3 regions of the Enterobacter sp. RIT637 genome follow, and region 1 is predicted to be linked to each of the others. Evidence: predicted binding sites of a transcription regulator. Region 1 holds the regulator's gene; each other region holds the start of a gene.
The links. Region 1 encodes Fur, which represses iron uptake genes when iron is present. Its sites were predicted from a motif close to ATAATAATGAGAACNACTATCAA; they were not measured.
Positions count from the first base shown of each region.

Region 1 (4,120 bases):
AGATTAAACTGGATCCTTGCAGCCAGGCGGCAGAATGGTCAACATGATACCCTAACCTGACATACGTAAAAAAAGAACTTTGCCATGAAATTGAATACCCGAGCGCAATCTGCACAATCGCCGAACAATAATTCTCCCATCGTACTGGTTCACGGGCTGTTTGGTAGCCTCGATAACCTGGGCGTGCTGGCGCGCGATCTGGTTTCCGACCACGATATTTTGCAGGTTGATATGCGCAACCACGGTCTTTCCGGGCGTTCAGACGAGATGACCTACGCGGCGATGGCGCAGGATCTGCTGGATACGCTGGATGCACATAACCTGCAGAAGGTAACGCTGATCGGGCATTCCATGGGTGGCAAAGCGGTGATGGCCCTTACGGCGCTTGCGCCGGAGCGTATCAACGGGCTGGTGGTGATTGACGTCGCGCCCGTGGATTATGACGTCCGCCGTCACGATGAGATTTTTGCCGCCATTAATGCGGTCACAGAAGCGGGCGTCGCGACGCGCCAGCAGGCTGCCGCCGTGATGCGTGAGCATCTGGATGAGGAAGGCGTCGTGCAGTTCCTGCTAAAGTCGTATGTTGATGGGCAATGGCGTTTTAACGTGCCGGTGCTGTGGGAACAGTACAACAACATCGTGGGCTGGGAAACCGTCCCCGCATGGCCACACCCTACCCTCTTTATTCGCGGCGGAAACTCGCCTTACGTTACCGACGCCTACCGCTACACGCTGCTGGCCCAATTCCCGCAGGCTCGCGCCCACGTGATTGCCGGTGCCGGGCACTGGGTTCACGCCGAAAAACCGGACGCCGTACTGCGCGCCATTCGTCGCTATCTCTCTGATACTGCAAATTGATTAAAAAGAGAGCGACTGGAAGGTTGTGGGCTTCCAGTCGTTGGCGTGCCGTTTTCGGTGATGTATGATGGCGCGCTTATCGCCCGGGCATTAGCAGGGCGGCGTATTTCCCCCGAAGTCTCAGAATCATGGCCAAAGAACAAACGGACCGTACGACACTAGATCTGTTCGCGAATGAGCGTCGACCGGGACGACCGAAAACGAATCCGCTTTCGCGCGATGAACAGCTGCGTATTAATAAACGCAACCAGCTTAAACGCGATAAAAATCGTGGGCTTAAGCGTGTCGAACTGAAGCTGAACGCCGATGCCGTCGATGCACTAAATGAGCTGGCCGAGGCGCGTAACATCAGCCGCAGCGAACTGATTGAAGAGATGTTAATCACCCAACTTGAGACATTGCGCAGCAAGGCATAAGTCTGAAAATTCCTTTTATTTCCCTTTTCATGTAGCACAGAGTGCAGTCCTGCGCGATAGCTGTTTCCGCAGGGTTGCCTGTTCTGCTATTATTGCCCTTATCCGTGGACAAATTGCGCCACCATACCATTAAGTTTCAAGAGGTTATTTTACTCATGGCAATCATCGGCATTTTCTTCGGCAGTGATACCGGCAATACCGAAAATATCGCAAAAAACATTCAAAAACAGCTCGGTAAAGACGTTGCCGATGTGCACGACATCGCCAAGAGCAGCAAAGAAGATCTCGAAGGTTATGACATCCTGCTGCTGGGTATCCCGACCTGGTACTACGGTGAAGCACAGTGTGACTGGGACGATTTCTTCCCAACCCTGGAAGAAGTTGACTTCAACGGTAAGCTGGTCGCGCTGTTCGGTTGCGGCGATCAGGAAGACTACGCAGAATACTTCTGTGACGCACTGGGCACCATCCGCGACATCATTGAACCACACGGTGCGGTGATTGTCGGCCACTGGCCAACGGCGGGTTACCACTTTGAAGCCTCTAAAGGCCTGGCAGACGACGACCACTTTGTCGGCCTGGCCATCGACGAAGACCGTCAGCCGGAACTGACCGCTGAACGCGTTGAGAAATGGGTTAAGCAGATCCGTGAAGAGCTGAACCTCGACGACATTCTTAACGCCTGATTTCCCGGTGGCGCAACTCAGGTTGCGCCCGTTTACCAGGTAAAACCGATTAAATTAATTGCTACAAACTTTTAACTTTTTCGTTCAGACCTGTACAATATCCCCCTGGTAAAAAGTGGATGCCATCGAACAAGTTTGTTGGTGATACCACGTTTTTATAAGCATACTTTGCTTGAGACTTGCAGTTTTCATTTAGCCATGGCAGTTCTATAATGAGACGCATTATCCCAAGTGCATTTTCTGTCACTTCTTCTTTAGAAGTGAATCGTTTAGCAACAGGACAGATTCCGCATGACTGACAACAATACCGCATTAAAGAAGGCTGGCCTGAAAGTAACGCTTCCTCGGTTAAAAATCCTTGAAGTGCTTCAGGGGCCAGACAATCACCATGTCAGTGCGGAAGACCTCTACAAACGTCTTATCGACATGGGTGAAGAGATTGGGCTGGCAACCGTGTATCGTGTGCTGAACCAGTTCGATGACGCGGGCATTGTTACCCGTCATAACTTCGAGGGCGGTAAATCCGTTTTCGAGCTGACCCAACAGCACCATCACGATCACCTGATCTGCCTCGATTGTGGCAAGGTTATTGAATTTAGCGATGATTCCATCGAATCACGCCAGCGTGAAATCGCCGCTCGTCATGGCATTCGCCTGACCAACCACAGCCTGTACCTGTATGGTCACTGCGCTGAAGGCGATTGCCGTGAAGACGACCACGCGCACGACGCGAAATAATATCGTGTTTATACTCTGAGCCAGCCGTAAGGTTGGCTTTTTTTTTGCCTGTTTTTGGGCAAAAAAAAAGCCCGGTGGCACAGCGCCACCGGGCGTAAAGCAACTTATTTATTGTTACTGCGAATATCGCTCCAGATCTTATCGCAACGCTTCGCCACTTCCTGATCGTTACCGGTTTTACGTGCCTGAATGCAGGCCTGGTAATCCATCACGCGAACATTCTCCTGCGTCGCAAACTGCTCATGCGCTTTCTCTTTCTTCAGCACGTCCAGCACGCTCTGACAGGCTTCGATTTTCTCCGGCGACCCTTCCGCTGTATTGATACAGGCGCTATAGGCCTCCTTCAGGCGGGAATCTTCTTTTGGTGCCTCAGTCTGAGCACACGCCACCAGCCCTGATGCCAGCAACGCGACGATTACGATTTTTTTCATCATGTGCAGTCTCCATACCGGCGGGACAACATTACCCGCCGGTGTGTTCATCAGAAGATAGTGAATGGCGCGATGACCATGAATTTCACGTCACGTTCATCCTGGAAGATGTTGCCGTAACCGCCCGCGTAGCTCGGGATATCGGAGTGGTTGTCATACTGCGTGAAGTGCAGTTTGAACATCGTCCCTTTTGCACGTCCATCCTGCAGGGTGTAGATCGCATCCAGGCTGTAAGAAGACTCTTTCAGACGATAGTTTGGATCGTAGTACGCGTCCGGTGTTGCCATATCCGCAGGTTTTGCGTCCCAGGCGTAAGCGTAAGAGGCACCCACCGCCCAGCCAGGCAGGTTCCAGTTTTTCAGGTCATACATCGCACCGAAGAACACCGCTTTTTCGCCGTCGGCGTTGAAGTCAGAGCGGTTATCCCACCAGATGTCGAGACGACCGTTCGAGGACGCGTAGGTTGGCGTCATACGCTGCAGGAAATAGCCCTGCTGCCCTTCTGCCTTCACCCATGTTCCTTCCAGACGTAAATCAACCTGGCCCACTTTGTAGCCGAAGGTCAGCGCCTGCAGCCATGCAGTGCCGTCATAGATATCGTTAACGGTGCCATTGCTGGCTTTATCGCGCGTGCCGTAGAACTGGTAGCTGGTGCTCAGCGGGCTGCCCACAACATCAAATTTGTAGCTGGCTTTAGCAAAATACTGATCGATATAACCTTCCGCCTGACCAAATGCAGCTTCCAGGACCAGATCGTTTTTGAAGTCGTATTTCGCGCCCAGCGAGTGGAGGTAATCGACTTTGGTTTTCTTATCGTTCTGGTAGAACTTGTCCATCTCAATGTGCCACGGTGCTTTGTACTCGTTGGTCCACATATAGGAGAAGCTCAACGCACCCGCATCGCCGTAGTCAAAGTTAGCCCCGGCTTCCGCGCCCTGGTAGGTACCCGGCATAAAGCTCCAGTGCGGCGCTAACAGCGTTTGGCCGGTTG
Region 1 covers NZ_JAIHAZ010000003.1:160,489-164,608, reverse strand. Annotated here, with positions in the region: gene ybfF (esterase) at 85-858, shown strand; gene ybfE (LexA regulated protein) at 987-1,274, shown strand; gene fldA (flavodoxin FldA) at 1,430-1,960, shown strand; gene fur (ferric iron uptake transcriptional regulator) at 2,252-2,698, shown strand; gene chiQ (ChiQ/YbfN family lipoprotein) at 2,803-3,129, opposite strand; gene chiP (chitoporin ChiP) at 3,180-4,120, opposite strand, start outside.

Region 2 (4,120 bases), on a different contig from region 1:
GAAGCGGTCCAGCGCGTCGAGACCGCGATACTTGCGCACCGCGTTCAGCGCCGTCTGCAGGAAGAACTGGTTGCTGACGCCCGGAATTTCGACCGGGTACTGGAAGGCCATAAAGATGCCCTCTCCCGCGCGGTCTTCCGGCGACATCTCCAGCAGATCTTTGCCGTTAAACTCGACAGAGCCGTGAGTGACTTCGTAATCTTCGCGTCCTGCCAGCGTCGCGGAAAGCGTGCTTTTCCCGGAGCCGTTCGGCCCCATGATGGCGTGAACTTCACCCGGCTTGACGTCAAAATTGAGGCCACGCAGGATGGCTTTCTCTTCCACGCTAACCTGTAAATCTTTAATGCTTAACATGTGCTTTCCTTAACCGACGCTGTGTTCAAGACTAATGGCGAGGAGTTTTTGTGCTTCAACGGCGAATTCCAGCGGCAGTTCAGAGAACACGTCCTTACAGAAGCCGTTCACAATCATTGAAATGGCATCTTCTTCGCTGATCCCGCGCTGCAGGCAGTAGAAGAGCTGATCTTCCCCAATCCGCGACGTGGTCGCCTCGTGCTCAAGCTGGGCCGTGTTGTTACGACACTCGACGTACGGGAAGGTATGCGCCCCGCAGTCAGCGCCAATCAGCATTGAGTCACACTGGGTAAAGTTACGCGCGTTGGTGGCCGTCGGCATGATTTTCACCAGCCCGCGATAGCTGTTCTGGCTGTGCCCGGCGGAGATCCCTTTCGAGATAATGGTGGATTTGGTGTTTTTACCAATGTGGATCATCTTGGTGCCGGTATCGGCCTGCTGATGCCCGCTGGTCAGCGCCACCGAGTAAAACTCGCCGATGGAGTTATCCCCGCGCAGGATGCAGCTCGGGTATTTCCAGGTAATGGCCGAGCCGGTTTCCGACTGGGTCCAGGACATCTTGCTGTTTTCGCCTTCGCACAGCGCGCGCTTGGTAACGAAGTTCAAAATGCCGCCGGTATTGCCGTCGCCGGGGAACCAGTTCTGCACCGTGGAGTATTTCACCTCGGCGTCTTTATGGATGATGACCTCCACCACCGCCGCGTGCAGCTGATAGCTGTCACGTACAGGGGCGGAACAGCCTTCGATATAGCTGACGTAGCTGCCTTCATCCGCGACCAGAATGGTACGTTCGAACTGACCGGTTTTTTCGGCATTGATGCGGAAATAGGTAGAAAGCTCCATCGGGCAGCGCACGCCTTTCGGCACATAAATGAAGGTGCCGTCAGAGGCTACCGCCGCATTGAGCGCCGCGAAGAAATTATCGTTACTCGGCACCACGGTACCGATGTACTTTTTCACCAGTTCCGGATGATCGTGAATCGCTTCGCCGAAGGAGCAGAAAATGATCCCCTGCTCTGCCAGCTTCTCGCGGTAGGTGGTTGCCACCGAGACGGAGTCAAAAATGGCGTCCACCGCCACCTCTCTTCCTTCGCGAACGGGCACGCCAAGTTGGTTAAAGGCTTCTTCAACTTCTTTGCTCAGGAAGCTGTTCTCCGCACCGGTTTGCTGTACCGCACCAGGCTGCGAGGCGCAGGTATCGTCACAGCTGCCGCAGGAGGGTGCGGAGTAGTAGCTGTAATCCTGATAGTTCAGCTTGTCGTAGTGCGCTTTCAGCCAGTGCGGCTCTTCCATTTTCAGCCAGGCGCGGAAGGCGCTCAGGCGAAATTCGAGCATCCACTCAGGTTCATTACGTTTGGCCGAGATCGCCCGCACGACATCTTCGTTGATGCCTTTTGCCAGCTCATCGGTCTGCAACTGCGTAAAGAACCCTTCTTTATAATTCAGGTGTCCGCCGCTCCAGGTGTTCACATCACTCGTTGCTTCAGTATTACGAGACATAGTACCGCCTATACCCCAAAGCTTTCGCCGCAGCCGCATTCGTTCTGGGCTTTCGGGTTATGAAATTTGAATAACTGGTTTAAGCCTTCACGGACGTAGTCCACTTCGGTGCCGTCGATAAAGGGCATCGCCTGCAGCGCAACGAACAGTTTCGCGCCGTCGGTTTCGAAGACCAGGTCATCCTTCTCGGGTTCGGTGACGGTATCAAGCACGTAACCAAAACCTGCGCATCCGGTCTGTTTGACGCCTAAACGCACGCCGAGGATCTCGGGCTTTTTCGCCACCAGCTCGTGAATATGTGCCGCCGCCGCTGGCGTGAGCGTTAAACCGCGCCAGGCAAAATCGGCTGGATTAAAGGTTTCTGAATGCAGTTCCATAGGTCCACCTCGTCTGAATAGCCATCAGGGCATAACACCATGTTAGTGATAACGATTATCACTTCAACCCCCTGTCAGTAGGGGCATCTGGCTAAACCGCCCTTTTTGGTTACTTTTATTAAGCATAGACCCTGTGGAAGGATGCAGGCAGGATGGATTTAATTGTTCAATACATTGATAAATAATGCATTTCGTTGCGGCATTTGTGGCGGAGAGGAGAAAAGTAAAATATGCATCGGAAATGCCTATTTTTGAGATAGCTTCTGCGCAGAAAAGTGACAAAAACAAAAAAAGGCCCTCAAGGCCTCTTACGATCAGTGATGAAATGAAACAGCAAACCCCTGTTCGCGCCAGTGATCGAGCTGTTCCTGCTGGCGAGGCGTGGGAGATTTCCCCGTCCAGACAAAGATTTTTTGCCCCGGGAACAGTTCAGGACGCGGCGAATCAATGGGTTCAGCCAGCACGTCAATATGCCAGCCCTTCTGTGCCAAACGCGCGGCTTCAAGCCAAAGATGCGTTCGGTCGTCGCATTCCCAGCCGATCAGGAGCGCGTCTTTACCGGCTTTCTTGCGGGATTCCGCGAGGCTGGCAACCGCGAATTCGATCAGGACGCCGTCAAAAAGACTCGCCATGTGACGCACGGTATTCTGGTCCTGGTTCATTCGCTGGCGGACCGGAGAAATAATGTTATCAATCAGCGCATCCATCGCATGATCGCGGCGGAATTCGCCCATTTTGGCGCGCAGTTTACCCGGGCTGGCGTAACGCAGAACCGTCATCATCTCTTCCTGGAAAGAGACCCAGTTTCCCTGCGTCAGCTCTTCTTTATTTTCCAGTAACGCTTTGACTTTCCCGACCGATACGCCGGTTTTCATCAGGCGCTTGATCTCTTCGATACGCAGGATATCCTCATCGTCAAACTGACGATGGCCCCCTTCGCTGCGTTGCGGCTTCAACAAACCATAGCGGCGTTGCCAGGCACGCAGCGTAACGGGGTTGATACCGCATCGTTCGGCGACTTCGCCGATACTGTAATAGGCCATTAACTCCCTCACGCTCAACACTTTCATACCTAACCGCACCAACCTTATCAGATTGTACAACGCATTTGTATAACCAACTCCTCGTTCTGAGACAAGTGAAAGGGGTCAAATCCTTTCACTCGTTTATCTATTGTTGTCTAAATTTATCTCTTCGTACAGTTAACTCTCGAGTGTCATGTACAGGTTTTTAGAAATCGTTCTTTTTCTCAGGCCAGGCAACAGCCGGGATCCCGCCCAGACGCGGGCTGGCGAACAGATGCCCCTGAAACTGCGAAATCCCGGCGGATTCCAGCCACATCCACTCCTCAGCCAGCTCTACCCCCACCGCGCAGAACTGGATTTCCAGGGACGCGCAGCATTTGATGATGGCTTGTACAATCGCCTGACGCGGGCCGCTTTTGTGCACGTTGGCTATCAAATCCCGATTAATCTTGATCCTGTCCGGCTGGAACTGCGCCAGCAGCTGCAGCCCGGCAAACCCTGCGCCAAAGTGATCGATCGTCACGCTAATACCCGCGCTCTTTAACTGCCTGACGGAGTGTGTAAATTCATCAAAGCGGGAGATCGCTTCACTTTCCGTGAACTCGACAACGATCTGTTCGGGCACAAAACCATTCGCTTCAATGACCGTAAGCAGGAAATCAACCGCGTTTGGCACGTTAACCAGCGTCATCGGCAGCAGATTGAGGGACAGCGTTTGGGTGTGTAGCCCCAGCGCGCTGGCCATCGACAGTGCCACCTGCTTGCTTTTCAGATCGGCCTCATAAAGCGCGTCTCGAGGCAGAGTCTGAAAATAGGCCGCAGGTGAATCCCCTTCGGGCGTACGAATCAGCGCTTCCCAGGAGA
Region 2 covers NZ_JAIHAZ010000001.1:428,693-432,812, reverse strand. Annotated here, with positions in the region: gene sufC (Fe-S cluster assembly ATPase SufC) at 1-354, opposite strand, end outside; gene sufB (Fe-S cluster assembly protein SufB) at 364-1,854, opposite strand; gene sufA (Fe-S cluster assembly scaffold SufA) at 1,863-2,231, opposite strand; gene K5E19_RS02070 (MerR family transcriptional regulator) at 2,546-3,274, opposite strand; gene K5E19_RS02065 (diguanylate phosphodiesterase) at 3,462-4,120, opposite strand, start outside.
Region 2: the regulator Fur is predicted to act here: its motif matches at 2,271-2,293, upstream of sufA (Fe-S cluster assembly scaffold SufA).

Region 3 (4,120 bases), on a different contig from region 1:
GAGTTCATCAACGACATCAAAGGTGGTGTAATTCCTGGCGAATACATCCCAGCCGTTGATAAAGGTATCCAGGAGCAGCTGAAAGCGGGCCCTCTGGCTGGCTATCCGGTTGTTGACATGGGTGTTCGTCTGCACTTCGGTTCTTACCATGACGTTGACTCCTCTGAACTGGCGTTTAAACTGGCTGCGTCTATTGCCTTTAAAGAAGGCTTTAAGAAAGCAAAACCAGTTCTGCTTGAGCCAATCATGAAGGTTGAAGTAGAAACTCCTGAAGAGAACACCGGTGACGTTATCGGTGACTTGAGCCGTCGTCGCGGTATGCTGCGTGGTCAGGAATCTGAAGTAACTGGCGTTAAGATCCACGCTGAAGTTCCGCTGTCTGAAATGTTCGGATATGCAACTCAGCTGCGTTCTCTGACCAAAGGTCGTGCATCATACACCATGGAATTCCTGAAGTATGATGATGCGCCTAACAACGTTGCTCAGGCCGTTATTGAAGCCCGTGGTAAGTAATCCACAGGATTAAAACCTAAGTCCCGTGCTCTCTCCAAAGGGGAGAGCACTATAGTAAGGAATATAGCCGTGTCTAAAGAAAAATTTGAACGTACAAAACCGCACGTCAACGTTGGTACTATCGGCCACGTTGACCATGGTAAAACTACCCTGACTGCTGCAATCACTACCGTTCTGGCTAAAACCTACGGTGGTTCTGCTCGTGCATTCGACCAGATCGATAACGCACCAGAAGAAAAAGCTCGTGGTATCACCATCAACACTTCCCACGTTGAATACGACACCCCGACTCGCCACTACGCACACGTAGACTGCCCAGGCCACGCCGACTATGTTAAAAACATGATCACCGGTGCTGCGCAGATGGACGGCGCGATCCTGGTTGTTGCTGCGACTGACGGCCCAATGCCTCAGACTCGTGAGCACATCCTGTTGGGTCGTCAGGTAGGCGTTCCTTTCATCATCGTGTTCCTGAACAAATGCGACATGGTTGATGACGAAGAGCTGCTGGAACTGGTAGAGATGGAAGTTCGTGAACTGCTGTCTCAGTACGATTTCCCAGGCGACGATACCCCAATCGTTCGTGGTTCCGCGCTGAAAGCGCTGGAAGGCGAAGCAGAGTGGGAAGCGAAAATCATCGAACTGGCTGGCTTCCTGGATTCTTACATCCCAGAACCAGAGCGTGCGATTGACAAGCCATTCCTGCTGCCAATCGAAGACGTATTCTCCATCTCCGGTCGTGGTACCGTTGTTACCGGTCGTGTAGAGCGCGGTATCATCAAAGTTGGCGAAGAAGTTGAAATCGTTGGTATCAAAGAGACTGCTAAGTCTACCTGTACTGGCGTTGAAATGTTCCGCAAACTGCTGGACGAAGGCCGTGCTGGTGAGAACGTTGGTGTTCTGCTGCGTGGTATCAAACGTGAAGAAATCGAACGTGGTCAGGTTCTGGCGAAGCCAGGCTCAATCAAGCCACACACCAAGTTCGAATCTGAAGTGTACATCCTGTCCAAAGACGAAGGCGGCCGTCATACTCCGTTCTTCAAAGGCTACCGTCCACAGTTCTACTTCCGTACAACTGACGTGACCGGTACCATCGAACTGCCAGAAGGCGTTGAGATGGTAATGCCAGGCGACAACATCAAGATGGTTGTGACTCTGATCCACCCAATCGCGATGGACGACGGTCTGCGTTTCGCAATCCGTGAAGGCGGCCGTACCGTTGGCGCGGGCGTTGTTGCTAAAGTTCTGGGCTAATTAATTATCCCTGAATGAAAAAGGACGCTTCGGCGTCCTTTTTTGTTTTCTGGCGTTTTGAACCCGTCACAAATTTTCGCATTTTTTGCCTGCTTCCGTTTCGAATCCTGGTGTTTGTGCTATTGTAATCATAACCATTCTCACTTACACTTTGCGCATATTTTGAACGGGAGTTTTTATGTACGTTTGTTTATGTAATGGTGTGAGTGACAAAAAAATACGTCAGGCCGTTCGCCAGTTTCAGCCACAGTCTTTCCAGCAGCTTCGCAAGTTTGTTCCGGTGGGAAATCAATGCGGTAAATGCGTTCGCGCAGCGCGTGAGATTATGCAGGATGAACTGATGCAGATCCCGGAATTCAAAGAGATCGCGTAAGCCCGTATCTTTTTTTTGACATCCCTGTAGCCCGATCTACGCTTCAATGAGTGGAAGCGGAGGGACTATATAATGAAAGGTGATGTTAAAATCATAAGTTATCTCAATAAATTATTGGGAAATGAGCTTGTCGCAATCAATCAGTATTTTCTCCATGCAAGAATGTTCAAAAACTGGGGACTGACTCGCCTCAATGATGTTGAATACCATGAGTCCATCGATGAGATGAAGCACGCCGATAAATATATTGAGCGTATTTTATTCCTCGAAGGCATTCCAAACTTGCAGGATCTCGGCAAACTGGGCATCGGTGAAGATGTTGAGGAGATGCTGCGTTCCGACCTCAGACTAGAGCTCGAAGGCGCAAGAGATCTCCGTGAAGCCATCGCCTACGCGGACAGCGTCCATGATTATGTTAGCCGCGACATGATGATCCAGATCCTCGCCGATGAAGAAGGCCATATTGACTGGCTGGAGACTGAGCTGGATCTCATCGCCAAAATTGGCCTACAGAACTACCTTCAGTCGCAGATCAAAGTGGAAAACTAACCAGGTTTTCCCAGCCAACGCATAAACCCGCTGCCGCCAGAAATGGCCCAAAAGGCAGTGGGTTTTTTAATGTCTGTTTATCAGGGTTCAGTAAAGAGAGGATAAGAAGGCACAAAAGTGCCATCAGTGCGGCGACTAACGCAAGCAGTGGTAATACACACCAGCCATGCCAGGCGCCCAGTGCCGCCAGATATTTAACATCGCCATAGCCCATGCCTTCACGCCGAAAGATAAACCTATAGCCCCAGTAAATAACGGCAAAGCCAACATATCCCGCCATCGCGCCCACCACTGCACTCGGCAGAAAATTAGGATGGATACAAAGCTGAAAGAGCATGCCCGCCCATAGCAGCGGGCAGAGAAATTTATCGGGAAGCAGGCCGCAGCGAATATCTGCATGTACAAGCAAGGCAGTCAGCAAAAGATAGAACAGCAGAAAGGGGAGGGTGCTTAACATGGGAAAGGCCTCAACAGAATTTGAGCGCATACTCGTTATAATCGGCCTGGCAGACAATCTACAAAAACCGCAATTGCGTAGGGGTTCCAGACAAAGATGAGAGAAGGGATACATTGCGTAAAAAGTTGCGTGCCTCTACGCATACTGCGCCTTTAGCGCTTAATTTCTAAACGGCACTTGCGTCTTTCTCTGATTTACGTATAATGCGCGGGCTTGTCGTAATTGACGGCTGGTTCGAACTGAACCGGAGTAGCTCATTTTGTTACTCAACAATGCTCCCAATTGGGGAGCTACGTAAGAACGGTTACACTCTCCCATCAATCGTAATGGGTTTGAGGAGTAATCATTTTCGTTTATAAAATAATTGGAGCTCTGGTCTCATGCAGAACCAAAGAATCCGTATCCGCCTTAAAGCGTTTGATCATCGTCTGATCGATCAATCAACCGCGGAAATCGTCGAGACTGCTAAGCGCACTGGTGCGCAAGTCCGTGGTCCGATCCCGCTGCCGACCCGCAAAGAGCGCTTCACCGTTCTGATCTCCCCGCACGTCAACAAAGACGCGCGTGATCAGTACGAAATCCGCACTCACAAGCGTCTGGTTGACATCGTTGAGCCAACTGAGAAAACCGTTGATGCTCTGATGCGTCTGGATCTGGCTGCCGGTGTAGACGTGCAGATCAGCCTGGGTTGATCAGGTCATCGAGCGATTGAGAGGTTGATACAATGATTGGTTTAGTCGGTAAAAAAGTGGGTATGACCCGCATCTTCACAGAAGATGGCGTTTCTATCCCAGTAACCGTAATCGAAGTTGAAGCAAACCGCGTTACTCAGATCAAAGATCTGGCTAACGATGGCTACCGCGCTGTTCAGGTGACCACTGGTGCTAAAAAAGCTAACCGTGTAACCAAACCAGAAGCGGGTCACTTCGCTAAAGCTGGCGTTGAAGCTGGCCGTGGTCTGTGGGAATTCCGTC
Region 3 covers NZ_JAIHAZ010000011.1:111,565-115,684, forward strand. Annotated here, with positions in the region: gene fusA (elongation factor G) at 1-513, shown strand, start outside; gene tuf (elongation factor Tu) at 583-1,767, shown strand; gene bfd (bacterioferritin-associated ferredoxin) at 1,946-2,140, shown strand; gene bfr (bacterioferritin) at 2,213-2,689, shown strand; gene K5E19_RS16215 (A24 family peptidase) at 2,673-3,146, opposite strand; gene rpsJ (30S ribosomal protein S10) at 3,527-3,838, shown strand; gene rplC (50S ribosomal protein L3) at 3,871-4,120, shown strand, end outside.
Region 3: the regulator Fur is predicted to act here: its motif matches at 1,889-1,911, upstream of bfd (bacterioferritin-associated ferredoxin).